DNA from 4 places in the Streptomyces sp. NPDC014727 genome. Region 3 is predicted to be linked to each of the others. Evidence: riboswitches for the same ligand, from Rfam matches in the RefSeq annotation. Region 3 holds a riboswitch; each other region holds the start of a gene.
The links. Region 3 has a riboswitch for glycine ahead of gcvT (glycine cleavage system aminomethyltransferase GcvT). Riboswitches for the same ligand answer to the same signal wherever they lie in the genome.

Region 1 (7,763 bases), on a different contig from region 3:
CCGCCCTGCCGTCCGGAGGCGGTCCCCGGGATCTGGCCGACGGCGGCTGGGAGGCGGAGCCCGGACGGGCTACCGCAGCCCGGATCGGCAGAGCCGAGCTGCTCGCGGCCGCCGAAGTCACCGAGAGTGACCTTGCCGAGTGGGAGTCGTACGGCCTGGTCGTTCCGACCTCCGAGGGTGGATACGACGCCGAGATGGTCACGGTGGCCAAGCTTGTGGCGGATCTGGGTCGATTCGGTCTGGAACCGCGTCACCTGCGCGCCATGCGAGCGGCCGCGGACCGTGAGGCCGGACTCGTCGAGCAGGTGGTCGCGCCCCTGCGTCGACACCGGAATCCGCAGACCAGGGCACACGCGGAGGCCACCGCGCGGGAGCTCGGAGAGCTGTCCGTACGGCTTCATTCGGCCCTGGTGCAGGCGGCTCTGCGGGTCCGGTTCCACTGATCACGTCGGTGCCCGACTACCCAAACCTGCCGAGCACGTCCTAGGGTTGCTGTGTGAACGAGCTCGACGTTGTGGGTGTCCGGGTGGAAATGCCCTCCAACCAACCGATCGTGCTCCTGCGTGAAGTGGGAGGCGACCGGTACCTCCCCATTTGGATCGGTCCTGGTGAGGCGACCGCGATCGCCTTTGCCCAGCAGGGCATGGCACCGGCCAGGCCGCTGACCCATGATCTCTTCAAGGATGTGCTCGAGGCCGTCGGCCAGGAGCTGACCGAGGTCCGAATCACGGACCTGCGGGAAGGGGTCTTCTACGCGGAGCTGGTCTTCGCCAGCGGGGTCGAGGTGAGCGCGCGGCCGTCCGACGCCATAGCGCTCGCCCTGCGCACCGGAACGCCGATCTACGGCAGTGACGGGGTGCTGGACGACGCGGGTATCGCCATCCCGGACGAGCAGGAGGACGAAGTGGAGAAGTTCCGCGAGTTCCTCGACCAGATCTCACCGGAGGACTTCGGGACCAACAGTCAGTGACCGTTCTGCGGGGCCGCCGTCAGCGCATCCGACAAGCCTTTCCCGCTCGCATGTCACGTGAAACCACCCTCAGGGTGATTATCACTCGGCGTGCCGAGTGTGGCGATCGTTGACGCACCCCGAGTGACTGCCTACCTTCGAGATGGCAGGACAAGGACGGAGGTCGGCGTGAGAAGCAGCGGCGACGGTACGGCAGCGGGTGGGCCGTATCCGCAGCAGGGGAGTACAGCCGGCCGCACCATCAGGCAACCGGTTCAACCGGCGGCGGTGGCGGGGGGCGGCGTGGCATCGGCCAACGACATCGGTTATCGCGGGCCGACGGCTTGCGCGGCTGCGGGGATCACCTATCGGCAGCTCGACTACTGGGCCCGTACGGGGCTGGTCGAGCCGAGCGTGCGCCCCGCATACGGCTCGGGCACGCAGCGGCTCTACAGCTTCCGGGACGTCGTCCTGCTGAAGATCGTGAAGCGTTTCCTGGACACGGGCGTCGCCCTTCAGAACATCCGCACCACGGTTCAACACCTGCGGGCCCGCGGATTCCAGGATCTTGAGCGGATGACGCTGATGAGCGACGGCGCGACGGTATACGAGTGCTCTTCGCCGGACGAGGTCGTCAGTCTGCTCCAGGGCGGCCAGGGGGTCTTCGGTATCGCTGTGGGCGTGGTGTGGCAGGACGTGGATGCGGCGCTGTCACAACTGCACGGTGAGCGGGTGGACACCGGCGAGACACTGATCGGGAACAATCCCACCGATGAACTCGCGCGGCGACGCAATCGCGCCGGCTGACCCCGTACCGGAATCGGGCGCGGCGATTGTCAGTGCCGTAGGGCAGCATCGATTGATGTGAGAGCCGCGCCCACCATCCTGCATCTCGACATGGATGCCTTCTACGCCTCCGCCGAGCAGGCGTCGAAGCCCAGCCTGCGCGGCAAACCTGTCGTGGTGGGTGGGCTGGGGCCCCGCGGGGTCGTCGCCACCGCCTCGTACGAGGCCCGGCGCTTCGGGGTGCACTCGGCGATGCCCATGGCGCAGGCGCGGAGGCTGGCCCCCAACGCGGCCTATCTGGTGCCGCGCTTCCTTCTGTACCGGACGGTCAGCGACCAGGTGATGGAGCTGCTGGGGCGGCTCTCCCCGCTGGTGGAGCCGCTCAGTCTCGACGAGGCCTTCGTGGACCTGGAGGCAGGCGGGGCGGCCGACGACTCGGCTTCCGCGCGGGAGGTCGGAGAGCAGCTGCGTACGGCCATCAAAGCGGTCACCGGGCTCACCGGTTCGGTCGGGCTCGCCGGTTCCAAGATGCTTGCCAAGATCGCTTCGGAGGAGGCGAAGCCGAACGGGCTGCTGCTCATCGAACCGGGCACGGAGCGGGAGCTGCTCGCACCCATGCCGGTACGGATCCTCCCCGGCGTCGGACCCGCGACGGCGGACCATCTGCGCCGCGCCGGGATGACGACGGTGGACGACCTCGTCGAGGCGGGTGAGGCGGAGCTCGTACGCCTGCTGGGGAGGGCGCACGGGGGCTCGCTCCATCGCATGGCGCTCGGGTACGACGACCGGCCCGTGGTCGCGGAGCGGGACGCCAAATCGGTGTCGGTGGAGGACACCTTCGACGCGGACCTGCACGACCGGGTGCGGGTCAGGACGGAGGTGGAGCGGTTGGCCGACCGATGTGTCCAGCGGCTGCGGGGGGCGGGGCGGTCCGGTCGGACGGTGGTGCTGAAGGTGCGCCGGTACGACTTCTCCACGCTCACACGGTCGGAGACGCTGCGTGGGCCCACGGACGACCCCACGGTGGTCCGGGAGGCCGCCGCGCGGCTCCTGGAGGCTGTGGACACCACCGGAGGGGTACGGCTCCTCGGTGTGGGCGTCACGGGGCTCGCCGATTACACCCAGGAGGATCTCTTCGCACAGGCCGCCGGTGAGCGGGCCGCGAGCGGGGAAGCGGCCGAGGAGGATAGGACGGCGGGAGGCCGTGGGGAGGAAACGGTGAGCGGTGCGCCGGAGGAGCCCCCAGGGAGCGCAGAGCAGTCGGCGGCACGGCGCTGGACCGCCGGACACGACGTACGCCATGACACATACGGGCATGGCTGGGTGCAGGGCAGCGGCATCGGCCGGGTGACGGTGCGGTTCGAGGAACCTGAGTCGGCGCCCGGCCGGGTGCGGACGTTCCGGATCGACGATCCGGCCCTGCAGCCGGCCGAGCCGTTGCCATTGGTCCGGAACCCGGTGGACTACTCGTCCTGGCCGGCGAGTCTGCCGAAGTCCCTGTCCGGGCCGGTCTCCTCGAACGGGGAGTCCAGGCCGTAGTGCCGGTAGAGCTGGAGCTCCTGTTCGGGCGAGAGATGGCGGCCGACGCCGAAGTCCGGTGCGTCCTTGATCAGCGCACGGTCGAAGGGGACGCGGAGCGAGTCCTCCACGAATTCGCTGGGTTCCAGCGGGACGAACGCGTCCCGGCTGAAGAGTCCGGTGCGTACGGCCGCCCACTCGGGGACACCGGTCGCGTCGTCGAGGTACACCTCGTCCACGGTTCCGATCTTGGTGCCCTTGCGGTCGAACGCCTTGCGGCCGATCAGGCTGCGCGGATCTATGTCGGTCTGCACGGTCCCTCCCACTGGTCGCGGCTACTCCACAAGCACTACAAAAGTGCAGATCCGGGGGGTTGGCCACTCGAGAATGGCGCCACTGACCCCGCTGGTAGGCTGGTACTGGCCGCTGACCCCGTGCGGGAGAGTCCTCCGGAGCTGATCCGAAGGCGCCGAAGGAGCAAATCCTCCCCGGAATCTCTCAGGCCCCCGTACCGCACGGACGAGGTCACTCTGGAAAGCAGGGCGGGTTCCGCGCGGCCGAGTGCCGATGCGGCTCCTTCCCTCACCGACGGTGAAAGCCGGTGCGCCGCAGGGTGCGCCGGTGAAGCTCTCAGGTCGAGATGACAGAGGGGGAGGCCGTTCGGGCACCCGCGCCGTGGTGCCCCTCGCAGGTCGTGACAGACCAGGAGGCCTCCACCATGACCCCCCGCCGCACTCCGCTCTCCCAGCTGGAGCAGGGCATTCCGTTCGAGCAGCGCCACATCGGTCCCGATGCCGAGGCACAGTCGAAGATGCTCGCCCAGGTCGGCTACGGCTCGCTGGACGAGCTCACCGCGGCAGCCGTGCCCGATGTCATCAAGAGCGCGGAGGCACTCCGGCTGCCGACCGCTCGCACCGAGGCCGAGGTCCTCGCGGAGCTGCGCGCCCTCGCCGACCGCAACCAGGTGCTGGCCCCGATGATCGGGCTCGGCTACTACGGCACCTTCACTCCGCCGGTGATCCTCCGCAACGTCATGGAGAACCCCGCCTGGTACACGGCCTACACGCCGTACCAGCCGGAGATCTCGCAGGGCCGCCTGGAGGCGCTCCTCAACTTCCAGACGATGGTCGCCGAGCTGACCGGGCTGCCCACCTCCGGCGCCTCCCTGCTCGACGAGGGCACCGCGGCCGCCGAGGCCATGGCGCTCTCGCGGCGCGTCGGCAAGGTCAAGAACGGCGTCTTCCTGGTCGACGCCGATGCCCTGCCGCAGACGATCGCCGTCATCGAGACCCGCGCCGAGCCGACCGGCGTCGAGGTCGTCGTCGCCGACCTCGCCGACGGCATCCCGGCGGAGATCGCCGAGCGCGGTGTCTTCGGCGTCCTGGTGCAGTACCCCGGTGCCTCCGGCGCGGTGCGCAACATCCAGCCCGTCATCGAGCAGGCCCACGACCTCGGTGCGATCGTCACGGTCGCCGCCGACCTGCTGGCCCTGACCCTGCTCACCTCCCCGGGTGACCTGGGCGCGGACATCGCGGTCGGCACCACGCAGCGTTTCGGTGTGCCGATGGGCTTCGGCGGACCTCACGCCGGGTTCATGGCCGTACGCGAGCAGTTCGCACGCAGCCTGCCCGGCCGCCTCGTCGGCGTCTCCGTCGACGCGGACGGCACCAAGGCCTACCGGCTGGCCCTGCAGACCCGCGAGCAGCACATCCGTCGTGAGAAGGCCACCAGCAACATCTGTACGGCTCAGGTGCTGCTTGCCGTCATGGCCGGGATGTACGCCGTTTACCACGGCCCGGACGGGCTGCGGACGATCGCTCAGCGCACCCACCGCTACGCGACGATCCTGGCCGAGGGGCTGCGCGCCTCGGGTGTCGAGGTGGTGACGGGCGCCTACTTCGACACCCTCACCGTGCGTGTTCCGGGGAAGGCCGCCGACATCGTGGCCGCGGCTCGCGACCGAGGTGTCAACCTCCGGCTCGTGGATGCCGACCTGGTTTCCCTCGCCTGCGACGAGACGACCACCCGTACGCAGATCGCCGCAGTCTGGGCCGCCTTCGGTGCCGACGGGGACATCGAGGCGCTGGACGCGGCGGCCGCAGACGCACTGCCCAAGTCCCTGCTGCGCACCGACGAGATCCTCAACCACCCGGTCTTCCACCAGCACCGTTCCGAGACGGCGATGCTGCGCTATCTGCGCAAGCTCGCCGACCGGGACTACGCCCTGGACCGGGGCATGATCCCGCTCGGCTCCTGCACCATGAAACTGAACGCGACCACCGAGATGGAGTCGATCACCTGGCCCGAGTTCGGCGCGCTGCATCCCTTCGCGCCGGCCGAGCAGGCACAGGGCTTCCTCACCCTCATCCGTGAGCTGGAGGAGCGCCTCGCCGAGGTCACCGGGTACGACGCGGTCTCGATCCAGCCGAACGCCGGATCGCAGGGCGAGTTCGCAGGCCTCCTGGCGGTGCGCGCGTACCACCGGGCCAATGGCGACGACCAGCGGACCGTCTGCCTCATCCCGTCCTCCGCGCACGGCACCAACGCGGCCAGCGCCGTCATGGCCGGCATGAAGGTCGTGGTGGTGAAGACCGCCGACGACGGCGAGGTCGACATCGAGGACCTCCGCGCCAAGATCGAGAAGCACCGCGACGAGCTCGCGGTGCTCATGATCACGTACCCGTCGACGCACGGTGTGTTCGAGGAGCACGTCGCGGACATCTGCGCCGAGGTGCACGACGCCGGCGGACAGGTGTACGTCGACGGCGCCAACCTCAACGCCCTGGTCGGCCTCGCGAAGCCCGGCCGCTTCGGCGGCGACGTCTCGCACCTGAACCTGCACAAGACCTTCTGCATCCCGCACGGCGGCGGTGGCCCCGGCGTCGGCCCGGTCGGCGTGCGTGCGCACCTCGCGCCGTACCTTCCGAACCACCCGCTGCAGCCCGCGGCGGGTCCCGAGACCGGCGTCGGACCGATCTCGGCCGCTCCGTGGGGTTCGGCCGGCATTCTTCCCATCTCCTGGGCGTACGTGCGTCTGATGGGCGGGGAGGGGCTGAAGCGCGCGACGCAGGTCGCCGTACTCGCCGCCAACTACATCGCCAAGCGTCTCGAACCGCACTACCCGATCCTGTACAACGGCCCGGCCGGGCTGGTCGCACACGAATGCATCGTGGACCTGCGGCCGATCTCCAAGTCCACCGGCGTCAGCGTCGACGACATCGCCAAGCGTCTGATCGACTACGGCTTCCACTCTCCGACCATGTCGTTCCCGGTCGCCGGAACGCTGATGATCGAGCCGACGGAGAGCGAGAACCTCGCGGAGCTCGACCGCTTCTGCGACACGATGATCGCCATACGCGGCGAGGTCGAGAAGGTGGCTTCGGGCGAGTGGGGCGCGGACGACAACCCGCTGAAGAACGCTCCGCACACCGCGGCGATGCTGGGCGGGGAGTGGAAGCACGACTACAGCCGTGAGGTGGCGGTCTTCCCGGCCGGAGTCTCGGCAGCCGACAAGTACTGGCCGCCGGTGCGCCGGATCGACGGTGCTTTCGGTGACCGCAACCTCGTCTGCTCCTGCCCGCCGCTGGACGAGTACGACAACTGAGGCATGAGCGACACGATGTGACGCGGACATGCGTCGGGGCCGGTGCGGAGCATTCTCCGGGCCGGCCCCCGTTCGTACCGGCCGGGGTCAGGCGGCCTTCACGGCCCGGCCCGTTTCCAGGGGCCGGTGCGGGGCGATGATCTGCCCGTCCGGGAGCAGCTCACCGGTGTCCTCGAAGAGCAGGACGCCGTTGCACAGCAGGCTCCAGCCCTGTTCCGGATGGTGAGCCGTAAGGCGGGCGGCCTCCCGGTCGGCTGAGTCGGCGGTCGGGCATGGTGGCTGGTGCTGGCACATGGAAGGGTTCTTTCGCTGCGTTGTAGTGAATGTCCTGCGGCTTGACGAGGTGTTCATGGCCGCCCCCCGTATCGATCGGTCCGGTCCCAGTGTTGCCCTACGGGCGTCAATCCGCAGGGATTTCGCAGCAGCACTTCTCCTTACTCCGATGACGCGTCACCCGGCCGGACGGTTCACCGCAACTGCACTGTCCCTTCGGGTGGTTCGGGGTGGTCGGACCGGGCTAGTCCGGATGGGCGCAGAGTGCGCCCGCAGTACTGTGCCCCGCCACCCGGAGCGGTGGCGGGGCACAGTGCGGTGATGCGCGGGATGCTCCGTCGTCAGGCCGGTGACCCGAGCAGGGGGCCGGGGCCCGGGGTGATGCGCAGCGTCATCACGCGGAGCAGGTCGGCGACCCGGTGCGGGCGATGGGCCGCGATGCCGGGTGGCGCGGGTGCCAGCGGTACCAGCAGATCGGCGGGGGCGAGTGCCCCGCCGGACGCGTCGGCGTCGGGGTCGGCATGCAGCCACAGTGCCAGCATGTACAGCTCCGGAATGGACAGCAGCCGCGGCTGGTAGTGCGGTGTCACCGTCTCGGCCTGGCGCAGGGCGAGTTCGGTCGAGGCGATGTAG
Region 2 (7,763 bases), on a different contig from region 3:
CTGCGCGACCAGGTCGTCGAGCCGGGCGAGCAGCTCATCCGGTGCGAGGTCCATTGCCGCGAGCGCCGCCACAGTGGTCCGCATCCGACCCATGGTGGCGGCGGCACGCATGCCATGACCGGCAACGTCCCCGACGACCAGGCCGACCCGTGCCCCGGAGAGCGGGATGACGTCATACCAGTCCCCGCCCACTCCCACGGGTCCGGCCGCGGGAAGGTAGCGGTGAGCGACCTCCACGGCCGCGGGCTGCGCTAGGCGATGCGGGAGCAGGTCGTGCTGCAGCATCAGCGCGATCGCGTGCTCGCGAGCGTAGCGGCGTCCGTTGTCCACACACACCGCGGTCCGGGAGACCAGTTCCTCCGCGAGGGCGATCTCCTCGGGGTCGAAAGCGTCCCGCGGCGGGAACCTTTCAAACGTCGCCAGGCCCAGCGTGGTTCCCCGGGCCCGCAGCGGAACGACCGCCACCTGGTCGCAGGCGACCGAATGCCCATGGGCAAGGCAGCGCAGCTGCGGCGAATCGGGTGAATATCCGATGGGACGCGGCGATGTCGCTGCCGCCGGACGGTCGTGGTCCGCCACCCGTTCCGCCACCCGCCGCAGGTCGCGTGTGCGGGCCGAACGGGAACACCGGCACCATGCGGTGGTCGAGCAGGTGATCGCGGACAGCAAGGCCGGTGCCCTGGCCCATCTGCCGTCCGGGCACTTCCACGCCAACGCGGCCTGGCTCACCCTGTGGGCGATGACCTACAACCTGCTGCGGGCCGCAGGTTCCCTGGCCTCGCCCTTCCACACCAAGGCCACCAACGCCACCCTCCGCACCCACCTGGTCCAGGTCCCGGCCCGGATCGCGCGATCCGCACGACGTATCACCCTGCACCTGCCCTACAACTGGCCCTGGCAGCAAGCCTGGACACACCTCTTCGACACCGTCCACGACCCACCCGCACCGGCCTGAACCCCCTGATAACCCGCCCGCCAGGGCCCGACCGGAACCGAACCCGTGGAAAAGCTGGGCAGACCAGCAGAAACAACCTGCCCATCCACGACCACCGACCGAAACCAGCTCGCACAACGATCAAAAGATCATCTTCAGAACACGTCGGTGGATCGAGGCTTAGACGGCTGTGAGGGTCTGGGGCGACACCACGGCAAGGACGGGGCACAGCCAGGCCTGGAAGGAGCCAGGACAAGTGAGCTGCACGAGCCCGACGCTGACCTGTCAGTGAACGGAGCGCCGCAGAACCGCATGACGGGAATGTGCGATCACTCCTCCATTTTGCTCTCTGTGTCTCGCCCGCGTTCGTAATTCAGCGGCCTGGAGGGCGAAATCCCGGGATCTGACCTGGGCAGACATGGGTGTGGCCGCCTGGAGGCCGTTAGACGGCCTTCAGGGCAAGCCAGAGCGCGGCCAGATCTCCCGTGTCGGCGACCTGCTTCCCGGTCAGCTGCTCGATCCGCCGAACGCGGTAGAGCACCGTCTGCCGGTGAACGTGCAAGGCCTCGGCGGTGCGCTGCCAGGACCTGCCGTTCTCGAGGAACACCCGCAGGGTTCCCAGCAGTTCGCCGGACTGCGCGGACGGCAGTCGGAGAACGGGGCCCAGTACGCGATCGACGAGGGCCCGGGCCTCAGTCGGGTTGCGCGGGCCGAGGAGCGGATCGGCATCGGCGTATCGCAGCAGTGGGGTGCCCTGTTCCCTTGCGGTGTCGAGCGCCCAAGTGGCCTCTCGCGCCGCGTCGACGACGCGGTCAGCGCGGACGATCAGGTCGCTGACACCTGCTTGGCCACCCGGCCCGAGCGCCTGCACCAGCACCTGCACGGCCGCGTCGGGCAGCACCGTGAGCGACGTGCTGCCGCGGTGCACCGTGGCATGCCTGACGGCCGAGCGCCACAGGTGGAGGTGCAGGCCTTTGAGCAGTTCCGGGTCGTCGTTGCGTGCCGCCACGCACACTGCTTCTTCGACCGGGAGGCCGAGCTCTGCCAGCTGGCGCCGGGCAACCGCCGGCGCCAGCTGCGCATCGAGGATCTGCAGCAGAAGCTCCGCACCGGTCCTGCGATCGTGCTCGATGGTCAGGCGGGCCTGGGAAAGCGCCAGCGCACACACCGTCGCGGCGTGCTGCAGCAGCAGCGCGTCCGGCTGCCCGGTCGGCTCGGAGAGGGCGACGAGGACCGCGTCCGGGTGGGTCGGGACGTCGACCAGGAGCGCGCGACGGTCTTGGTGGAGAGGGATCGCGATGATGCCGGCCCGGAGCTTTCCGCGACGCTCGGTCACGGCGATGCGGATGTCTTCCGGGAGCGGGGCGCTGCCCGGGTACCAGCCGTAGCCGGTCGCCCGGTCGCACACCCGGACGTCGCAGGCGAGCTCGCGGGACAGGGCGCTCGTGAGCGTGGTGAGCCCGGAACCGTGCGAGGAGATCTGCTGCAGCGCCTGGTAGATGCGCTCGGTCCGGATCAGGCGCTGGGATTGTTCCAGGAGGGTCGCCTCGGCGACCGCGCGCGAGATCGCGACGAACGGCATCGGGTAGGCGATCCAGAGCACCGGGAAACCCAGTTCTTCGCTGGTCTGCGCCAGCCGCTTGGTCAGCGGCGGGGCGTACATCTGCTCGGCGATGGCCAGCGCGGCAGCACCGTGCTCGACTAGCTGCCGGACGAGTTCCTCCTGGCCCGACGCGCTGCGCGGGACTGGCTTGCCGTTGGTCATGAGGAGTTCGCCGCCCGCCACCCAGCGCCACGGCTCGGGCAGGTCCGTCGTGTGGGTCCAGGAGATGGGGCGGTCCAGCGCGCCGGCCCCCGAGTGGAGTCTCAGGCGCAGGTGCGGCATGTCGAGCAGTTCGCCCACTGTGATCGGCATGAGGCCACGGTAAGACGAGGCCTGACCGCCTGTACAGCAGCGTTATTCAAATGCACAGTCACGGGCGGGAACTTTGAGCGTTGGGGGTCTTCGTGGCGCCCTTCGCACCGGCGTACACCTGGGTGAACATCCCGCAACGCCTCCCCGCGGCCTTCTCGAGCCAAGGACGCCTTCGTGACTGCTCGATCGAACCTCATAGACGATGCTCCGCTGACGCGCTTCCACAAGAAACTGACCGCCTACTCGTCGGGCGGACCGTTCATCGACGGTTACGCGATCGCGATCGTCGGTGTCGCTTTCACGACGCTTACGCCCGCCCTGGACATGACCACGGGGGACAAGGGTCTGGTCGCGGCCGCCAGCCTGGTCGGCATCTTCGTGGGCGGGGCGTTGTTTGGGTATGTCACCGACCGGATCGGCCGGCACGTCATGTACATCGCCGACCTGGGCGCGCTCGCGCTGTTCTCGGTGCTGTCCGCCTTCACGACGGAGGTCTGGCAGCTCGTGCTCCTGCGCTTCCTCCTCGGCGCGGCCATCGGTGCCGACTATCCGATCGCCACGTCGCTGCTGGCGGAGTACCTCCCGCGGCGGTTCCGCGGTCGGATGCTCGGTGCGACCTTCGTCGTCTGGGCACTCGGTGCCGCTGCGGCGTACGTCGTGGGCGTGGGCCTTGCGGGGCTCGGTGCGAACGCCTGGCGGTTCATGCTCGCCAGCCCGGCCGTGTTCGCCATGGTGACCCTGTTCCTGCGGCTCGGTACGCCGGAGTCGCCGCGCTGGCTGCTCAGCAAGGGCCGTCCTGACGACGCCGACCGGGCGATCAAGAAGGTCTTCGGCCCGCAGTACGGCGTGGCAGACCTGGCAGCGGAACCGACGGTCGCGCGAACTCGCTACACCATGGTGTTCCGCTCGCCGTACCTCAAGCGCACCCTGTTCGTCGGCATCTTCTGGACCGCCCAGGTGATCCCGCTGTTCGCGCTCTACTCCTTCGCCCCCGATCTGCTGGCGGGCATGGGAATCACCGGGAACACCGCCGAGGTCTTCCTCGCCGCGCTCTTCGTCGTCGGCGGTATCCCCGGACTCTGGCTGGTCGAGCGGATCGGCCGCCGGGCGCTGCTGCTGTGGTCCTTCGGGATCGTCGCGGTCGCCCTGGGCATACCTGGTCTGGTGCCCGGAGTGCCGACCTGGGTCTCCTTCACCTCGGTCTGCGTCTTCGCCCTCGCCTCGGGCGGCTCCAGCTTCCTCGAGGTGGTCTACCCCAACGAACTCTTCCCGACCGAGGTCCGCGCCACCGCCGTCGGTGTGGGAACGGCGTTCTCCCGCATCGGGTCGGCCGCGGCCACCTTCTTGATGCCGTTCGCCCTGGCCAAGAGCCAGAGCCTGCCGCTCCTCATCGGCGCCGTCGTGTCGGTCGTCGGGCTCCTGGTCACGCTGGCCTGGGGCATCGAGACCCGAGGCCGGGCGCTCAGCGACACCGCCGCGGGCGCCGACCACCCGGCCGAGCCCACTGGTTCCTCCCTCACCACCACCGTTACGAACTGACTGGAGACCGTGATGAACCACGACAACCGAACCGCTCCGATCGGAGCCCTGGACGCCACGAAGGTCCCGCGCTTCGCCGGCCTGGGCACCTTCGCTCGGATACCCGACATCGGCTCGGTCAGCGACTACGACATCGCGATCCTGGGTGTGCCGTTCGACGGGGGCACGTCGTACCGGCCGGGTGCCCGCTTCGGTCCGATGGGTGTTCGTCAGGCCTCGCGTCACCTGCGCCCGAAGTTCCACGTCGAGCTCGACACCGCACCACTCGAAGCACTCCAGGTCGTCGACGCCGGCGACGTTCCCTGCACGCCGTACAGCATTGATGAGGCGGTCGCCCAGATCGAGGGCTACGCCCGCGACGTAGTGGGACAGTCCGACCGGCGCATCGTGAGCATCGGCGGCGATCACACCATCGCGCTGCCCATGCTGCGCGCGGCCAAGGACAAGTACGGCCCGATCGCGCTGGTCCACTTCGACGCGCACCTCGACACATGGGACACCTACTTCAGCGCTCCGATCACGCACGGCACGGTGTTCCGCCGGGCCTTCGAAGAAGGCCTGCTCGCCGAGGACAAGTCCATCCACCTGGGTATCCGCGGACCGATCTACGACCAGATGGACCTCGTGGATGACAAGAGGTTCGGCTTCCGGGCGATACGCGCCGGAGACCTCGATGTCATCGGCATCGACGGGGCGGTGGACGCCGTACGGCGACGCGTGGGCGACGCACCGGTGTACATCTCGATCGACATCGACGTGCTCGACCCCGCGTTCGCGCCGGGGACGGGGACGCCGGAGATGGGCGGGTTCAGCAGCCGCGAGCTGTTGCGTCTGCTCCGAAGCCTCGACGGGCTCAACATCATCGGCGGTGACGTGGTCGAGGTCGCTCCAGCATACGACCACGCCGAGATCACCTGCGTCGCCGCCGCGACCGTCGTGTTCGACCTGGTCACGCTCATGACGAAGAACCACGTCGCCAGCCCCGTGCTCGCGGCATCGAAGCACGCCTGATTTGGGACGTGGTCGACGCTCACCAGGGTCGTCAGGGTGCTGACCCGCCCTGACGGCACCTCCACCCGGCCTTACGGTCGGGCTCGACAACTCAACACAAACGCTGCTCGAACCGGAGCGGGAGAGCCCTTGCCCAGTCTTGGCGAGGCGCCGAAGGAGCAACTCTCCCCAGAATCTCTCAGGCACAAGTACCGCTCCGGTGAAGCGACTCTGGAAAGACGGGACGTCGAAGTCCTGCGCCCACGGTGCAAACCGCCGGACCCGGTGGTGAAGCTCTCAGGTACCGATGACAGAGCGGGGAGGTCACCCGTCACGGCGCCGCGTCCGCGGTGCCCCCCATCAGGGAGCCTCGCACCATGACCTCACCCGGATCCTCCGCGTCCGGCGAGTTCGCCGCCCGTCACATCGGTGTCGGCGACGCTGACCGCGCCAAGATGCTGGCCGACATCGGCTACTCGACGCTGACCGAGCTGATCGACGTCGCTGTCCCGAGCGGCATCCGGAGCACCTCCGACCTGAACCTGCCCGCCGCCGCCACCGAGGCCGAGGCGCGTGCCGAGCTGCACGAGCTGGCCAGTAGGAACATCGTGGCCGTCCCGATGATCGGCCTCGGCTACCACGCGACCATCACACCCGCGGTGATCCGGCGCAACGTGCTGGAGGATCCGGCGTGGTACACCGCCTACACGCCGTACCAGCCGGAGATCAGCCAGGGCAGACTCGAGGCGCTGATCAACTTCCAGACCATGGTCGGCGATCTCACGGGGCTGCCGACTGCCAACGCGTCGCTGCTCGACGAGGGTACGGCGGTCGCCGAGGCCGTCACGGTCATGCGCCGCGTCGCCGGCAAGAACCGCACCCGCGTCCTGGTCGACCGTGACACCCTGCCGCAGACCCTCGACGTCCTGCGCACGCGTGCCTACGCGGTCGGTATCGAGGTCGTCGAGATCGACGTCGCCGAGCCGCTGCCGGAAGACGACTTCTTCGGGGTGGTGCTGTCCTACCCCGGCTGCTCGGGCGCGGTCCGCGACCTGCGCGAGATGACCGCTGCGGCACGAGCACGCGGGGCGCTGGTCACCGTGACCGCCGACCTGCTGGCGCTCACCCTGCTCGTACCACCGGGCGAGTTCGGCGCCGACATCGCCGTGGGATCGACCCAGCGGTTCGGTGTCCCCTTGTTCTACGGCGGGCCGCACGCCGGCTACATCGCGGTCCGTGAAGGGCTGGCACGCCACCTGCCCGGTCGGCTCGTGGGCGTGTCCGTGGACGACGGCGGCCGGCCCGCGTACCGCCTCGCCCTCCAGACCCGCGAACAGCACATCCGGCGCGACAAGGCGACTTCCAACATCTGCACGGCGCAGGTGCTGCTCGCCGTGGTCGCCTCCATGTACGCCGTCCACCACGGCCCCGACGGTCTGGCCGAGATCGCCCGGCGGACGCACCGGCACGCCACGCTCATCGCCGCAGGTCTGCGGGCGAGCGGGATCACGGTGGTGCACCGTGAGTTCTTCGACACCTTGCTGGTGCGGGTCGACGGCCGTGCCGAGGAGGTCGTAGCGGCCGCCCACGACAAGGGCCTGCGGCTGCGACTGGTGGACGGCGACCACGTCGGCGTCTCCTGCTCCGAGGTCACCACGCAGGACCACGTCAGTCTCGTGCTCGACGCTTTTGGCTGGGCCGGGGACGACCTCGACCAGCCGGCGGCCGACGCTCCGGCGGCTCTTCCGCCGGGACTGCGTCGTACCTCCTCGTTCCTCACCCACCCGCTCTTCCACCAGCACCGTTCCGAGACCGCGATGCTGCGCTACCTCCGCAAGCTGTCCGACCGTGACTTCGCGCTGGACCGCGGCATGATCCCGCTCGGGTCCTGCACGATGAAGCTCAACGCGACCACGGAGATGGAACCGGTCAGCTGGCCCGGGTTCGCGGACCTGCACCCGTTCGCGCCGATGACGGATGCAACCGGTTACCTGACCCTGGTCGAACAGCTGGAAACGTGGCTGGCCGAGATCACCGGGTACGCCAAGGTCTCCATCCAGCCGAACGCCGGATCGCAGGGCGAGCTTGCGGGCCTGCTGGCGATCCGCGCCTATCACCGGAGCAACGGCCAGGCCGGACGCGACGTGTGCCTGATACCAGCAAGCGCGCACGGTACCAACGCCGCCTCCGCTGTCATGGCCGGGATGCGCGTCGTCGTTGTGGCGTCGCGGCCCGACGGCACGGTCGACCTCGCCGACCTCGAGGCCAAGTGCGCGAAGCACGCCGAGGACCTGGCCGCGATCATGGTGACCTACCCCTCGACACACGGTGTCTACGAGGAGAGCATCACCCGGCTGTGCGAGCTGGTGCACGAGCACGGCGGAC
Region 3 (7,763 bases):
ACTCCTAAGGGTTGGTAGACGCCGTTGTCTGCCGGGTGGTGCGGTACGGACCGGTCGGCCCGAAGAGCAGCGGGGACAAGGGATGGGGCACCGCGCTCACTGACCAGTGTGCGTGGTGCCCCGCCCGAAAGGTGACGAACTGTGTCCCGTATTACTCGGGACGAGCCGCGTTCCGGACTACTTCAGACCGGGGTACAGCGGGAACTTCTCGGCCAGCGCGACGACGCGGGCCTTCAGGCTGTCCGCGTCGTAGGACGGCTTGAGCGCGGAGGCGATGATCTCCGCGACCTCGGTGAAGTCCTCGGCCTGGAAACCGCGGGTGGCCAGGGCCGGCGTACCGATCCGCAGACCCGAGGTGACCATCGGCGGCCGCGGGTCGTTCGGGATGGCGTTCCGGTTGACCGTGATGCCCAGCTCGTGCAGCCGGTCCTCGGCCTGCTGGCCGTCCAGCTCGGAGTTGCGCAGGTCGACGAGGACCAGGTGGACGTCCGTACCGCCGGACAGCACGGAGACACCGACCTCGGTGACGTCCGGCTGGACCAGCCGCTCGGCGAGGATGCGGGCGCCGTCCAGGGTGCGCTGCTGGCGCTCCTTGAACTCCTCGGTCGCCGCGACCTTGAACGAGACCGCCTTGGCCGCGATCACGTGCTCCAGCGGACCGCCCTGCTGGCCCGGGAACACCGCCGAGTTGATCTTCTTGGCGAGCTCCTGCGTCGACAGGATGACGCCACCGCGCGGACCGCCGAGGGTCTTGTGCGTGGTGGTCGTGACGACGTGGGCGTGCGGCACCGGGTTGGGGTGCAGACCCGCGGCCACCAGGCCGGCGAAGTGCGCCATGTCGACCATCAGGTACGCGCCGACCTCGTCCGCGATGCGGCGGAAGGCGGCGAAGTCCAGCTGACGGGGGTACGCGGACCAGCCGGCGACGATCAGCTTCGGCTTGGACTCCTTGGCCAGACGCTCGACCTCGGCCATGTCCACGACGCCGGTCTCGTCGACGTGGTACGGGACCACGTTGTAGAGCTTGCCGGAGAAGTTGATCTTCATGCCGTGCGTCAGGTGACCGCCGTGGGCCAGGTTCAGGCCCATGATCGTGTCGCCCGGCTTCAGCAGCGCGAACATCGCGGCGGCGTTGGCCTGCGCACCGGAGTGCGGCTGGACGTTCGCGGCCTCGGCGCCGAACAGCGCCTTGATGCGGTCGATGGCGATCTGCTCGACGACGTCGACGTGCTCACAGCCGCCGTAGTAGCGGCGGCCGGGGTAGCCCTCGGCGTACTTGTTGGTGAGGACGGAGCCCTGGGCCTCCATGACCGCGACCGGAGCGAAATTCTCCGAGGCGATCATTTCGAGGGTGGACTGCTGACGGTGGAGCTCGGCGTCGACGGCGGCGGCGACGTCCGGGTCCAGCTCGTGGAGGGAGGAGTTGAGAAGCGACATCAGGTGGTCCCTTGGGGTCTTTAGTTGCCGGAGAACTCGGTGTACTCGTCGGCGGAGAGCAGGTCCTTCGGCTCCTCCGCCACACGTACCTTGAACAGCCAGCCGCCTTCGAACGGAGCGGAGTTCACCAGCGACGGGTCGTCCACGACGTCCTGATTCGCGGCGGTGACCTCACCGGTCACCGGCGAGTACAGGTCGCTCACCGACTTGGTCGACTCCAGCTCGCCGCAGGTCTCGCCCGCGGTCACCGTGTCACCGACCTCGGGGAGCTGGGCGTAGACGACGTCGCCGAGCGCGTTGGCGGCGAACTCCGTGATGCCGATCGTCGCCACACCGTCCTCGACGGCCGACAGCCACTCGTGCTCCTTGCTGTAATGCAGCTGCTGGGGGTTGCTCATGACCTGAATTCTCCTGTACGCGTGGGAGTGCTGATGAACGGTGGTCTTACGGTGTGAGACGGGAATGCGTCACTTCTGAGGTGCGCGGACGTCACTTCTGACGCTTGTAGAAAGGCAGCGCCACGACTTCGTACGGCTCGTGGCTGCCCCGGATGTCCACCCCGATGCCCGTGGTGCCGGGCGTGGCGTGCGCGGCGTCCACGTACGCGATGGCGATCGGCTTGCCCAGGGTGGGCGACGGGGCGCCCGAGGTGACCTCGCCGACGATCTCGCCCCCGGCGACCACGGAAAAACCGGCGCGCGGCACCCGGCGGCCCTCGGCGATCAGCCCGACCAGCTTGCGGGGCGGGGCGGTCTCGGCGCGCTCGGCGGCGGCCGTCAGGGCCTCGCGGCCGACGAAGTCGCCCTCCTTCTCGAACTTCACGACCCGGCCGAGGCCGGCGTCGAAGGGGGTCAGCTCGGTCGTCAGCTCGTGCCCGTAGAGCGGCATGCCCGCCTCCAGGCGCAGCGTGTCGCGGCAGGAGAGCCCGCACGGGATCAGGCCGTGGGAGGCGCCGGCCTCGGTGAGGGCCTTCCACAGCTGCTCGGCGTGCTCGGGGGCGACGAACAGCTCGAAGCCGTCCTCGCCGGTGTAGCCGGTGCGGGCGATCAGCGCGGGCACACCGGCGACCGTGCCGGGCAGGCCGGCGTAGTACTTCAGGCTGTCCAGGTCGGCGTCGGTGACCGAGGCCAGGATGGCGGGGGACTCCGGGCCCTGGACGGCGAGCAGCGCGTACGCGTCGCGGTCGTCGCGCACCGCGGCGTCGAAGCCGTCGGCCCGCGCGGTCAGCGCGTCCAGCACGATCTGGGCGTTCCCGGCGTTGGCGACGATCATGTACTCGTCGTCACCGAGGCGGTAGACGATCAGGTCGTCCAGGATGCCGCCGTTCTCGGCGCAGATCATGGTGTAGCGGGCGCGGCCGACGGCGACGGTGCCGATGTTGCCGACCAGCGCGAAGTTCAGGAAGGCGGCGGCCTCGGGGCCGGTGACGGTGATCTCGCCCATGTGGGACAGGTCGAAGAGACCGGCCCTGGTGCGCACCGCGTTGTGCTCGTCGCGCTCGCTGGCGTACCGCAGGGGCATGTCCCAGCCCGCGAAGTCGGTCATGGTCGCGCCCAGCGAACGGTGCAGGGCATCGAGGGCGGTGAGACGGGGGGCGGTGCTCATGGATGTGACTCCCGGGGCATGACGACGAGGACAATCCCTCCCCATCTGTCATCGGAACCTGAGAGGTTCGCCGAGAGCCCCTGAGGGGTTCGGCTTGCACCTTGGGTGGAGCCGCGGAGCGGCCCGCTTTTCAGATCTGCCTCATCCACGCGGTACGGGGCCTGAGAGATTCAAGGGAGGAACTTGCTCCTTCGGCGCCCGGCACATGCAGTGACCGGAACTCTCCCGCGCGGATTCAAGCGGCCTTTATGCAGTTGGCCGGGTCATCATCGCACGCATTCCGTCGGAGTGGGGCCCCGGTCCCCTCTCGGAATCGACGGCGTGGACGGTTGTGTCGCATTACCTTTTCTTTACACTTCAGGGGCATACGCGGGTGACCCGACAGGGGGAGGGCGATGACGTTGCAGCGGTACGCGACAACCGCGGGAGTCGCGCACGACGCGATGCCCGCACAGCCGGGGGTCCCGGCCGGGGAGATGCTCGGCCCGCGCGCGCCCGTCGTACGAGACCTGCGGGGGCGGGCCGGGCGCGGCCCGCGCAGCCTGCGCTTCGCGGCGGGCGACGTGGTGGTGGTCTCCGGACTGCCCGGCAGCGGCAAATCGACGCTCATCCGGCGGACGGTGACGACGGCCCGCGCCATCGACTCCCAGGACACCCGGGACCGCTGGGCCCGGCTGATGCCCCGCTTACTCCCGTACGCCCTCTACCGTCCGCTGGTCCGCGCCGCCCACTACCGGGGACTGTGGCGCGCGCTGCGCTCCGGCGAGTCCGTCGTCGTCCACGACTGCGGAACCCAGGCGTGGGTGCGCGGCTGGCTGGCCCGTGACGCCCGGCGCCGGGGCCGCGTCCTCCATCTCGTCCTGCTCGACGTCACACCGCAGACGGCGAAGGAGGGCCAGCGGGAGCGCGGGCGGGGTGTCTCCGGATACGCCTTCGCCCGGCATCGCAGGGCGGTGGGGAAGCTGCTGCGGGTCACCGAGACCGGCCTGCTGCCGCCCGGCTGCGCCTCGGCGGTGCTGCTGGACCGCGAGGCGGCGAGGGCGCTGGGCCGGATCACGTTCGCCACGGCACCGAAGGCGCGGGCGGCAGGCCGTAATCTTCTGCGGGAAGGCTCGGGCAAGAAGGGGAAGCAGTGGACATTCCGGCGCAGGTCCAGTCCCATCCGCAGAGCGGATGGCCGGCCAATGAGCTCGAAGAGGTACTGATGGCCTCGGTGGGTAGCCCGGAGGCGGGCGGACGGCTCGTCGAGGTGCTCGGGCGCAGCCAGGTCTGGGTGCCCCTGCCCAATGGCGGCGGACCCGACTCCCCGGACCTGGACCTGCCGACACTGGAGATCGACGGCGCCGCGTACGTTCCTGTCTTCAGCTCCGAACAGCAGTTCCTCGCCTGCGTCGGCACCCGTATGTCCGTCACCGTCGCACCCGCCCGCGACTTCGCCCGCGGTCTGCCCCCGCAGCTCGGTATCGCGGTGAATCCGGGCGGCGCTGTCGGGATGCCGCTGCCGCCGCCCGCCGTGGCCGAGCTCTGCCGCGCCGGACGCACCCCGCTGGACGGGCCGGCCGGCGGCGGCCGGGTCCGGCTGTACGAACCGTCCTGGCAGGAGGAGCCCGTCGACTTCCTCGCCGCGGCGGCCGGCGAATTCGAGGAGAGCGGCGTCGTGCTCACCGCCCGCCGGACGCTGGCCAGCATCGAGGGCGGCGAGCCCGTCCTCTTCATAGGGGTCGAGTTCTCCACCTGGGAGGGCGCCGGACGCAACGCCCCGATGGACGCCCTCGGCCGTGCGCTGGGCCGGGTCGAGGTGCCCTGGCCGGTCAACCTGGTCCTGCTCGACGTGGCACAGGACCCGGTCGGCGACTGGATGCGGGAGAAGGTCCGGCCGTTCTACCGGCGCGAGACCCCGTAGCACGCCGACGGCTCCAGGGCCGATTGCCACGTCGGCCCATGGAGTCAAGTCGGTGTCAGGACCGACGCATAAGCTGGTTTGATGGCTGGTGCCTCGGCATCATGCCGCACCCGTGTGCCCCGGGAGCGGCGGGCCGACACAGTGGATCGAAGAGGGGCGGGACCAGGTGAGTGCGTCAGGCACCGCGGCGGCCGGGCAGGTCGAGCACATGCTGCGCCAAGTGACGCCGGGACGCTACGACGCGTACGAGGCGCTGCTGCAGGCCCTCGTGAACGGCCGGATCTGGATGCTCCTCTGGCACGGCCAGGCGGGCTCGCCCGACGCCCAGTACGGAAACATGGAGATCGACGGCCTCGGCTACGCCCCCTGTGTGACCTCCGCCCAGGAGCTCTCGGCCAGTGGCTGGAACCGGGCCCATGAACTGGTCGGCGGGCGCGACATCGCCCGTGCCCTCTTCCCCGACCGCTGGGGCATCTGGCTCAACCCGCACGCCCCGGGCGGCGGAATCGGCATCCCCTGGCTGGATCTGCGCCGGATCGCCACCGGCCTCGACCGGATGCCCGCGGGCCCCCTCCGGCTCACCGAGCCGGCCATCGAGATCCCGCAGTTCTACGCCCTGCTCGCGCAGAACGCCCACCACACCCCCGCGATCCGCTCGCTGCGCCGTGCCTGGGTGCAGCCCGCGCTCGGCGTCCCCTATCTCGCCATCGGCCTCGACCTCTACGACACGAGTCAGACCTCGGTCGACGCCGTGCGCGCGATGATGCAGCAGTCGATCGGCGCGGTCCCGGACGGGCTGCCCGTCTCCACCGTCGCGATGTCCGACGAGTACGACCCGGTCGCGATGTGGCTGCGCGCCAACGCCCGCCCGTTCTACGACCGCGAGGCCCATGCCCCGGCGGCCCCGGTGGCGGGCTACGGCTATCCGCCGCCGCAGGGCGCGTACTGAGCGCGCGCCGTCGGAGTCGCGCGTACCGGTAGGGGTGCGCGGTCGGCCGTACCCGGTGTCCGCGACGCGACCGCGTGAGCCCGGTGTGCCCGGAATGCAGGTGTACGTTCCTGATTTCCTGGACATACACATAGAGGGCCAACTCCCGAAATGTGGGCGCGTGTTCACGGCTTCCGGTGCATCTCGCCCTCCATGTCCGGGATTTCCGCGCTGGGGACGTCTGGTGGTGAAAGCGGCGTGAATCTACGCGCGTGCCCCTCTTCCGCCTCAACTGGCCCGTGTTCGAGGGGCGTTCACATCCGTCCGGATAACGGAACACCCCTGACCGCATCACGGTTAGGCATCCATTCGCCTGACGGTATGGCTACCGCGCGCAACAGCAATGAAGACTCCCGCAGCAAGGGCGTCCTGCCGCCTCTGTGTACGACTGACTGATCCGTGCCGCCACAGCGGCCAGTTCGGCCCGGCCACCGCCGGTTGAGAGGGGTCCTTGCCACGATGACGGCACCACTGCATGAGCCGACCACGGAAGCGGACCCGATCGCGACCGGTGGTCCCGCAGCCGACTCAGGGGTGAAGAAGGTCGAGGGACGGTCTCTCAAGCAGATCGCCTGGAACCGCCTGAAGCAGGACAAGGTCGCGCTGACGGGTGGCATCGTTGTCCTCGTCCTGATCGTGGTGGCGATCTTCGCGCCCCTCATCGTGGGCCTGCTGGGGCACCCGCCGAACGACTTCCACCAGGACAAGCTCGACCCGCTGACCAACCTCCCCCAGGGGAGCCTCGGCGGCGTCAGCGGCGACTTCCTCTTCGGCGTCGAGCCCAACAAGGGGCGCGACATCTTCAGCCGGATCGTCTACGGCGCCCGGATCTCGCTGCTCGTGGCGTTCCTCGCGGCCCTGGTCGCGGTGGCGCTCGGCACGCTCTTCGGGATCATCGCCGGCTACTTCGGCGGCTGGGTCGACGCGGTGATCAGCCGGGTCATGGACGTGCTGCTGTCGTTCCCGCAGCTCCTGTTCATCATCTCCCTCGTCTCCGTTCTCCCCGACGATCTGCTCGGCCTCACCGGCAGCGGGGTGCGCATCGCCGTACTGGTCGCCGTCATCGGCTTCTTCGGCTGGCCGTATGTGGGACGCATCGTCCGGGGCCAGACGCTCTCGCTGCGCGAGCGCGAGTACGTGGAGGCGGCGCGCAGCCTCGGCGGCGGACGCGGGCACATCCTCTTCCGGGAGCTGCTGCCGAACCTGGTGGCGCCGATCACCGTCTACGCGACGCTCATGATCCCCACCAACATCCTCACCGAAGCGGCCCTCAGCTTCCTCGGAGCCGGTGTCCGGCCGCCCACGGCCTCCTGGGGCGGCATGCTGCGGGACGCCCTGGAGACGTACGAGCACGACCCGATGTTCATGGTCTTTCCCGGCGTGACGATCTTCATCACCGTACTGGCCTTCAACCTCTTCGGGGACGGGCTGCGCGACGCCCTGGATCCCAAGGGGACCCGATAGCCCACGACTTGCCCCTGCCGCACTGTCAGGTGGCTCTTCCCATGGTTCTCCGGCAAGCAATGGCCTGGGACCGCGATCTCGGAGGTTACGAGAAAATGTCCACAGTTACCTCGAAACGACGGCTCACCGCTGGTGCGGCCCTCGTGGTCGCGGCGCTGATGACCACCACGGCGTGCGGCGGTGGCGACGACGGCGGCAGCGGCGACAGCAAGGCGAAGGGCGCCGGCTTCAACGCGGCGTTCAACAAGGTCGCCAACGCGTCCACCAAGAAGGGTGGAACGCTGAAGATGGTCGGCAAGCAGGACCTCGACTCCGCCGACCCCCAGCGTGCCTACTACGGCATGGCGTGGGACTTCATGCGCTTCT
Region 4 (7,763 bases), on a different contig from region 3:
GCGCCGGCGTACGACGAGGGCGTCGCCGCCGAGCTGCGGGCTCGTGTGGCCACGCTCGCCCACACACACCCCTTGTACCCGGAGCTGTGAGATGAGCGGAACCAGCACGCCTTCCATTGCGCCTGACGGCCGCAGGCTGCTGCGGCTGGAGGTGCGGAACAGCCAGACACCCGTCGAGCGCAAGCCGGGTTGGATGAAGGCCAAGGTGCGGATGGGGCCGGAGTACACCGCGCTGCAGTCGCGGGTGAAGGCCGAAGGGCTGCACACGGTATGCGAGGAGGCGCGCTGCCCCAACATCTTCGAGTGCTGGGAGGACCGCGAGGCCACCTTTCTCATCGGCGGCGACCAGTGCACCCGGCGCTGCGACTTCTGCCAGATCGACACCGGCAAGCCCCAGCCTCTTGACCGGGACGAGCCGCGCCGGGTGGCGGAGTCCGTGGCGACGATGGGGCTGCGATACGCCACCATCACCGGCGTGGCCCGCGACGACCTGCCCGACGGCGGTGCCTGGCTGTACGCCGAGACGGTCCGGCAGATCCACGCGCTGAACCCGGACACCGGGGTGGAGAACCTGATCCCGGACTTCAACGGTGTCCCCGCGTTGCTGACCCAGGTGTTCGAGTCCCGCCCGGAAGTGCTGGCGCACAATGTGGAGACAGTGCCCCGGATCTTCAAGCGGATCCGGCCCGCCTTCCGCTACGACAGGTCGCTTGGTGTGCTCACCGCGGCACGGGAGTTCGGTCTGGTCACCAAGTCGAACCTGATCCTGGGCATGGGTGAGACCCGGGAGGAGGTCTCGACGGCGTTGCAGAACCTGCACGACGCCGGGTGTGACCGGATCACCATCACCCAGTACCTGCGGCCCTCAGCGCGGCACCACCCGGTGGAGCGGTGGGTCAAGCCCGAGGAGTTCGTCGAACTCCAGGAGGAAGCCGAGGAGATCGGCTTCGCCGGAGTGATGTCCGGCCCCCTGGTCCGCTCCTCCTACCGTGCCGGACGGCTGTACCAGCAAGCACTCGGCGCAAAACTTCCGCAAGAACCGAACAACTGAACACACCGCTGGCGGTTCTGCGCGGGAGAGCCCACGTCTCCTGAAGGACGTGGCGTCGAAGGAGCAAATCCTCCCTGGAAACTCTCAGGCCCCGTTACCGCGCAGAGAAGGCGGACTCTGGAAAGCAGGCGCCCGTCGCGCCTCGCCCATGGAGCAAGCCGCCTGCCGCGCGGCGAAACTTTCAGGCCGAACTATTCAAAGGGAGCCCGCCCGTGGCCATCTCCGTGTTCGATCTCTTCTCCATCGGCATCGGGCCGTCCAGCTCGCACACGGTCGGCCCGATGCGCGCCACCGGGATGTTCGTCGGCCGTCTGAAGGAAGACGGCCTGCTGGCGCATACGGCCTCGGTGCGGGCGGAGCTGTTCGGCTCGCTCGGGGCGACCGGGCACGGCCACAGCACGCCGAAGGCCGTCCTGCTCGGTTTGGAGGGCCACTGCCCCCGTACGGTCGACGTGGAGCACGCCGACGCCGAGGTGCAGCGCATTCGCGACACCCAGCGGCTGCGGCTGCTGGCGACGGAGCTCGGCGACGCCCACGAGATCGACTTCGACGAGCCCACCCAGCTGGTGCTGCACTGTCGCCGCTCGCTGCCGTACCACGCCAACGGCATGACCCTCTTCGCGTACGACGCCGACGGGCTGCCGCTGCTGGAGAAGACCTACTACTCGGTCGGCGGCGGCTTCGTCGTCGACGAGGACGCGGTCGGCGAGGACCGGATCAAGCTCGACGACACCAAGCTCACCCACCCCTTCCGCACCGCCGACGAGCTGCTGCGCCTCTCCCGGGAGTCGGGTCTGTCGATCTCCGCGCTGATGCTGGAGAACGAGAAGGCCTGGGGCACCGAGGAGGAGATCCGCGAAGGGCTGCTGGAGATCTGGCGCACCATGCAGAGCTGCGTCTCGCGCGGCATGTCCCGCGAGGGCATCCTGCCGGGCGGCCTGAAGGTCCGCCGCCGCGCCGCCAACTCCGCCCGGCAGCTGCGCGCCGAGGGCGATCCCGCCACGCGCGCGATGGAGTGGACCACCCTCTACGCCATGGCGGTCAACGAGGAGAACGCGGCAGGCGGGCGCGTCGTCACCGCCCCCACCAACGGCGCGGCCGGCATCATCCCGGCCGTCCTGCACTACTACGTCAACTTCGTCCCCGGCGCCGACGAGGAGGGCGTCGTCCGCTTCCTCCTCGCGGCGGGCGCGATCGGCATGCTCTTCAAGGAGAACGCCTCCATCTCCGGCGCCGAGGTCGGTTGTCAGGGTGAGGTCGGCTCCGCCTGCTCCATGGCCGCGGGCGGCCTCGCCGAGGTCCTCGGCAGCACCCCGGAACAGGTCGAGAACGCCGCCGAGATCGGTATGGAGCACAACCTCGGTCTGACCTGCGACCCGGTCGGCGGCCTGGTCCAGATCCCGTGCATCGAGCGCAACGGCATGGCCGCGGTCAAGGCCGTCACCGCGGCCCGCATGGCCCTCCGTGGCGACGGCCGCCACCATGTCTCCCTGGACAAGGTCATCAAGACGATGAAGGAGACCGGCGCCGACATGAAGGTCAAATACAAGGAGACCGCCCGCGGCGGACTCGCGGTCAACGTCATCGAATGCTGACCGGATAGGGCCTGACCTGGCCATATGAGGGCCGGGCCCCTTCCCTGCTCAGCCAGGTGATGCCTACCGTCCGGGTACGTACGAGCTCGGGAAGGAGGTTTTTCGTACCTGGTCGCGACGCCACGGGATTGCTTGAGGAGGCCGATCCGGCACTCGATCTTGTGGCGGCGCTTGTACCGTTCCCGGTCGAAGCCGGGCGGGCGACCGCCGGCCGAGCCTCGACGCAGGCGATGCCCGGCCTGGTCGAGCTTCTCAGGGATGGTGTATGGGATCTGTCGTCGGCGCAGGTAGGAGCGGATCTGGCGGGAGTAGTAGACGCGGTCGGCGATCACGCGGTCGGGGCGGGTGCGGGGGTGTCCGTCGCCGACGCACTCCACTCGGATACGGTCCATGACCTCGGTGAACAGCGGCGCGTCAGCCCGCTGGCCCGCGGTGACCACCACGGCCAGGACGTGCGAGGAAGAGTCGACCGCGAGGTGGACCTTGGTGGTCGGGCCGCCGCGCGATCGGCCCAGCGCGTGGTCCTCCGGCTCGCGCGCCAGGCCGTCCGTGCCCGGCCGGCGTGGATCGCCAGCCCTCTTTTACGCACCCCTGCGGCGTGCTGGTGCGCTCGGGCGACGGTGGAGTCCACCGACACCTCCCACCTGAGGTGCCCGACCGCATCGGCCTTGACCCAGCGCAACGAGCGCATCGAGCAGCACTCGATCGACTACGTCCCGGTGAACGAGCGGCACGGCAGGCCCTGACACCTGTTCACGGTGTGGTTCTCCAGCAACCTGCAGATCACCGGCTTCGTGAACGGCGCGCTCGCCGTCCTGATCGGGCTCGACCTGCCCTGGGCGATCTTCGCGATCGTCGTCGGGAACCTGGTGGGCGCCCTGTTCATGGCGTACCACTCCATCCAGGAGCCCTGAATGGGCGTGCCGCAGATGATCCAGAGCCGCGCCGGTCCTCAACATCACCCTGTTCCTGCTCAACCTGCCGGTGCCGTGGACGGCGATCAACCTCGCCGACAACTACCTGGTGCGGCACAGCGAGTACGAGACCGACCAGCTCTTCGACCGGCGCGGGAGCTACGGTCTGGTGAACTGGCCGACGATCACCGCCTACGTGGCCACGATGGCTGCGCAGGTCCCGTTCGTCAACACCGGGCTCTACACGGGCCCGCTGGTCGACGACCTCGGCGGCGCGGTCGTCTCCTGGATCGTCGGCCTGGTCGTCGCCACCGTCCTCTACCTGGGCCAGACCAAGCTCGCCCGGCGCGCCGCGCCCCCGCCGCGCCGGCCCCGGTGGCCGTGCCGAGCGAGGTCGCCTGAGGCAGGACCCCCGCGCCCGGCGGCGCCGACCCCGTGGTCGGCGCCGCCGGGCGCGTTGTGCATTCGTATAGGACCGTGCGCCAAAGGCGTGACATTGGGTGGCTGTTGCGCAGTGCCACGGAGCCATGAGACTGAGGCCGAAATCACTGGCCCACCCCAGGAGGTCACCGCAATGGGACCACCCAGCCTTGAGAGCACCGCCGACCGCGCGGTCGTGACGCCGCCGGACGGCGGCCACGACGTACTGAACCGCGGGTTCGGCTTCCGCTCCGCCCTGTCGCTCGCCTTCGCCGACATCTCGCCGATCGTGGCGCTGTACGCCATCTTCGCGCTGGGCCTGTTCGCCGCCGGGCCGCGCTTCTTCTGGGCGTTCCCGATCGTGCTCGGCGGCCAGCTGCTCGTGGCATTCGTCTTCGGCGAGCTCGCCTCGCGCTGGCCGTACGCCGGCAGCGTCTACCAGTGGGCCCGGCACGCCCGCGGAACGGCCTGGGGCTGGACCGCCGCGTGGGCGTACATCTGGGGCCTCACCCTCACCCTGTCGACGATGGCGTACGCCGCGGCGGGCTTCCTGCTCGAAGTCTTCGACGCCGCACCGGGCCAGCGGCAGCGCGTCCTGGTCGCGATGGGCATCATCGGCCTCGGCACCGCGGCGAACATGATCGGCCGCCAGGTCCTCAAGGTGATGATCACCGCGAGCATCCTGTGCGAGATCGTGGGCTCGGTCGTGCTCGGCATCGTGCTGCTGGCCTTCCACCGGGTCAACCCGGTCTCGACCCTCTTCGACGGCCTGCCCCACGCGAACGGCGGCACGCTGAGCACGATGCTCGTCGCGATGGCCTTCGTCGGCTGGGCGTTCCTCGGCTTCGAGTCCGCCGGGTCGATCGCCGAGGAGGTGCAGGATCCGGAGCGCAACGTGCCCAAGGCCATCATCTTCGGCCTGCTCCTGGTCGGCGTGATCGTGATGTTCTCGGCGGTCTCGGTCATCCTCGCCATCCCGGACCTGCCCGCCGTGCTGAACGTGCAGAGCGGTGACCCGGTCTCCGCGACCCTGACCGAGCAGCTCGGCGCCTCGATCGCCAAGCCGCTGCTCATCATGTTCGTGATCGGCTTCGTCTCGGCGTTCCTCGCCGTCCAGTCGGCCGTCTCCCGCGCCGTCTACGGCATGGCCCGCGACGGGGCCCTGCCCGGCGCGGCCACCCTCGCCAAGCTAGCCGGCCCGGAACGGATGCCGATCTCTGCGATCGGCCTGACCGCCGTCGTCTCGGCGCTCTTCCTGCTCTTCGCCGGCTCGGACTTCTACGACGTGCTGGTGAACTTCTCCGTGATGGGCCCCTACATCGCCTTCGCGATCCCGGTCTTCGCTGCCGCCCTGCTCCGTCTCAGTGGGCGCTGGGTGCCCGGGCCCTTCTCCATGGGCCGCTGGGGTGGGATCGTCACGTACGCCGCCGCGGCGTGGCTGGCCATTGAAATCGTCAACGTCCTCTGGCCGCGAACAAGTCCCGGTCAGCCGTGGTACATCAACTGGAGTATGGTGATCAGCTTGGTCGCACTGGGCATCGTCGGCGTCGCGGTCTACGCGAGCCGCCGCAACCAGATCAGTGAGCCGGTGGGCGAGCGGGAGGTCGTCCGATGAGCGCGCGCGTCGCGGTCGTCACGGGCGCCGCCTCCGGCATCGGCGCGGCCGTGTGCCGGTCGCTGGAGGAGACGGGCTGGACCGTCTGCGGTCTCGACCTGCGTCCCGTCGAGCACCTGAAGCACTCCTACGAGTGCGACGTCGCCGACCCGGCGTCGGTGTCCGCCGCCTTCGGCCGGATCGAGGCCGAGGTCGGGCCGGTGGGCGCGCTGGTCACGGCGGCGGGGCACTACGAGCTGGTGCCGGTCGGCGAGATCACCGAGGAGGCCTGGAACCGGATGATGCACGTCCACGTGGGCGGCCTGCTCAACCCGGTCCGGGCGGTGCTGCCCGGGATGATCAACAGGGGTGAGGGCACCGTCGTGGCGATCTCCTCCGAGCTCGGCATCGGCGGCACCGAGAGCGAGGCGCACTACTCGGCGGCCAAGGGCGCGATCCTCGGCTTCGTGCGCAGCCTCGGCGCGGAGGTCGCCGAGCACGGCGTCCGCGTCAATGCGGTCGCGCCCGGCCCGACCGACACGCCCCTGCTGCCGGCGGCCCAGCGCACGCCGGAGTACCTGGCGTCCCTGCCGGCGCGGGCCCTCGGCCAGCCCGAGGACATCGCCCAGGCCGTGCAGTTCCTGGTCGACGAGGGCGGGTTCTGCTTCGGCGAAGTGCTTTCCCCCAACATGGGAGCAGTGATCTGATGAGCGAGCCGAACGTACGACGTCGCCAGGAGGGCAGGGTCGCCGTCGTGACCGGCGCGACCCAGGGGATCGGCCGGGCGATCGCGCTCCGGCTGGCCGCGGAGGGCGCGAAGGTCGGTGTGAACGGCCGGGCCGACACCCCGCAGATGCGTGAGGTGGTCGAGCTGACCGGTGGCTTCCCGGTGGTGGCCGACATGGCCGATCCCGAGGCGGTGCGGACCGCGTTCGCCGCGGTCGAGCGCGAGCAGGGACCGGTCGACGTACTGGTGTGCAATGCGGCGTACATGTCGATGAGCCCGATCCTCGACCAGCCGCTCGACGACTGGTGGCGCAATATCGACACGAACCTGTCAGGCACCTTCCGGTGCGTGCAGGCCGTGCTGCCCGGGATGAGGCGCAAGGGGCGCGGCAACATCGTCGTCATCACCTCCGAGTGGGGGGTCGTCGGCTGGCCGCGCGCCACGGCGTACGCCTCCTCGAAGGCGGGACTCATCGCGCTCACCAAGTCGCTGGGCCGTGAGCTGGCGCCCGAGAACATCACCGTCAACGCGGTCGCGCCGGGCATCATCGACACGCCCCAGCTGCAGGTGGACGCCGACGACGCCGGCCTGAGCCTGGAGGAGATGCACGCGCAGTACGGCGCCGAGATCCCCGCCGGCAGGATCGGCCGGCCCGAGGAGATCGCCGCCACCGTCGCCCTGCTCTCGCGGCCGGGTCTGACCGCGTTCGTCGGCCAGACCATCTCGGCCAACGGCGGCAGCACCCGCGCCCGCGCCTGAACTCCTGCTTCTCTCGATCTGAAGGAACCGTCATGACCACCCCCACCGGCGACGCCACCCAACCGGCCGCCCCGATCACCTGGCCGACCGGCTTCCGGGCCGCCGCCAATCTCGGCTTCGACCTCGACGCCGAGGACGTCGCCCTCACCATCGACCGTGGCACCCGGGACCGGCTGTCCGTGATGAGCCACCAGGCGTACGGCGCGCTGACCGGCGTACCCCGCGTGCTCGACCTGCTCGACCGGTTCGACCTCAAGGCGACCTTCTTCGCGCCTGGGTACACCGTCGAGCGCTACCCCGACCTGCTCCGGCGGATCCGCGATGCCGGCCACGAGATCGCACACCACGGGTACATGCACGAGGCGATGGCCGGGCTGTCGTACAAGGAGGAGGCGGCCGTCATCGACCGCGGACTCGAGTCGCTCGACAAGGTGCTCGGCATCCGGCCCGTGGGGTACCGCGCGCCGTTGTGGGAGACGTCGTACTCGACGGCGGAGATCCTGCTCGACCGCGGCTTCCTCTACGACTCCAGCCTGATGGACTCCGACCTTCCCTACGAACTCGCCGAGCGGCCCGGCGACGGCGCCCGCTCGATCGTCGAGATCCCCGTGTCGTGGGCGCTCGACGACTGGGAGCAGTTCGCCTTCGTCCCCGAGGTCTTCGGCCCCGGCGTCATCGAGGACCCCGCCAAGGCGCTGTCGAT

Region 1: it holds a riboswitch for glycine, as region 3 does, so the genes downstream of both, gcvP (aminomethyl-transferring glycine dehydrogenase) here and gcvT (glycine cleavage system aminomethyltransferase GcvT) in region 3, are expected to answer to the same signal.
Region 2: it holds a riboswitch for glycine, as region 3 does, so the genes downstream of both, gcvP (aminomethyl-transferring glycine dehydrogenase) here and gcvT (glycine cleavage system aminomethyltransferase GcvT) in region 3, are expected to answer to the same signal.
Region 4: it holds a riboswitch for glycine, as region 3 does, so the genes downstream of both, ACF1B9_RS32330 (L-serine ammonia-lyase) here and gcvT (glycine cleavage system aminomethyltransferase GcvT) in region 3, are expected to answer to the same signal.

What each region holds. Positions count from the first base shown of each region.
Region 1 is NZ_JBIBYR010000020.1:6,854-14,616, forward strand. Features, by position in the region: gene ACF1B9_RS26940 (MerR family transcriptional regulator) at 1-443, shown strand, start outside; gene ACF1B9_RS26945 (bifunctional nuclease family protein) at 497-970, shown strand; gene ACF1B9_RS26950 (MerR family transcriptional regulator) at 1,139-1,756, shown strand; gene ACF1B9_RS26955 (DNA polymerase IV) at 1,814-3,274, shown strand; gene ACF1B9_RS26960 (PRC-barrel domain-containing protein) at 3,199-3,567, opposite strand; glycine riboswitch at 3,681-3,777, shown strand; gene gcvP (aminomethyl-transferring glycine dehydrogenase) at 3,972-6,857, shown strand; gene ACF1B9_RS26970 (DUF5999 family protein) at 6,945-7,151, opposite strand; gene ACF1B9_RS26975 (hypothetical protein) at 7,472-7,763, opposite strand, start outside.
Region 2 is NZ_JBIBYR010000031.1:30,753-38,515, forward strand. Features, by position in the region: gene ACF1B9_RS32280 (SpoIIE family protein phosphatase) at 1-591, opposite strand, end outside; partial or broken gene ACF1B9_RS32285 (transposase) at 608-955, shown strand; gene ACF1B9_RS32290 (PucR family transcriptional regulator ligand-binding domain-containing protein) at 1,377-2,849, opposite strand; gene ACF1B9_RS32295 (MFS transporter) at 3,024-4,388, shown strand; gene speB (agmatinase) at 4,401-5,399, shown strand; glycine riboswitch at 5,508-5,603, shown strand; gene gcvP (aminomethyl-transferring glycine dehydrogenase) at 5,756-7,763, shown strand, end outside.
Region 3 is NZ_JBIBYR010000022.1:94,888-102,650, reverse strand. Features, by position in the region: gene glyA (serine hydroxymethyltransferase) at 178-1,437, opposite strand; gene gcvH (glycine cleavage system protein GcvH) at 1,458-1,835, opposite strand; gene gcvT (glycine cleavage system aminomethyltransferase GcvT) at 1,927-3,042, opposite strand; glycine riboswitch at 3,183-3,280, opposite strand; partial or broken gene ACF1B9_RS28410 (AAA family ATPase) at 3,438-4,121, shown strand; gene ACF1B9_RS28405 (enhanced serine sensitivity protein SseB) at 4,175-4,945, shown strand; gene ACF1B9_RS28400 (enhanced serine sensitivity protein SseB C-terminal domain-containing protein) at 5,112-5,894, shown strand; gene ACF1B9_RS28395 (ABC transporter permease) at 6,393-7,397, shown strand; gene ACF1B9_RS28390 (ABC transporter substrate-binding protein) at 7,493-7,763, shown strand, end outside.
Region 4 is NZ_JBIBYR010000031.1:42,128-49,890, forward strand. Features, by position in the region: gene glyA (serine hydroxymethyltransferase) at 1-90, shown strand, start outside; gene lipA (lipoyl synthase) at 92-1,051, shown strand; glycine riboswitch at 1,064-1,161, shown strand; gene ACF1B9_RS32330 (L-serine ammonia-lyase) at 1,264-2,646, shown strand; partial or broken gene ACF1B9_RS32335 (IS5 family transposase) at 2,667-3,316, opposite strand; gene ACF1B9_RS32340 (cytosine permease) at 3,405-3,560, shown strand; gene ACF1B9_RS32345 (amino acid permease) at 3,631-5,595, shown strand; gene ACF1B9_RS32350 (SDR family NAD(P)-dependent oxidoreductase) at 5,592-6,281, shown strand; gene ACF1B9_RS32355 (SDR family NAD(P)-dependent oxidoreductase) at 6,281-7,060, shown strand; gene ACF1B9_RS32360 (polysaccharide deacetylase) at 7,093-7,763, shown strand, end outside.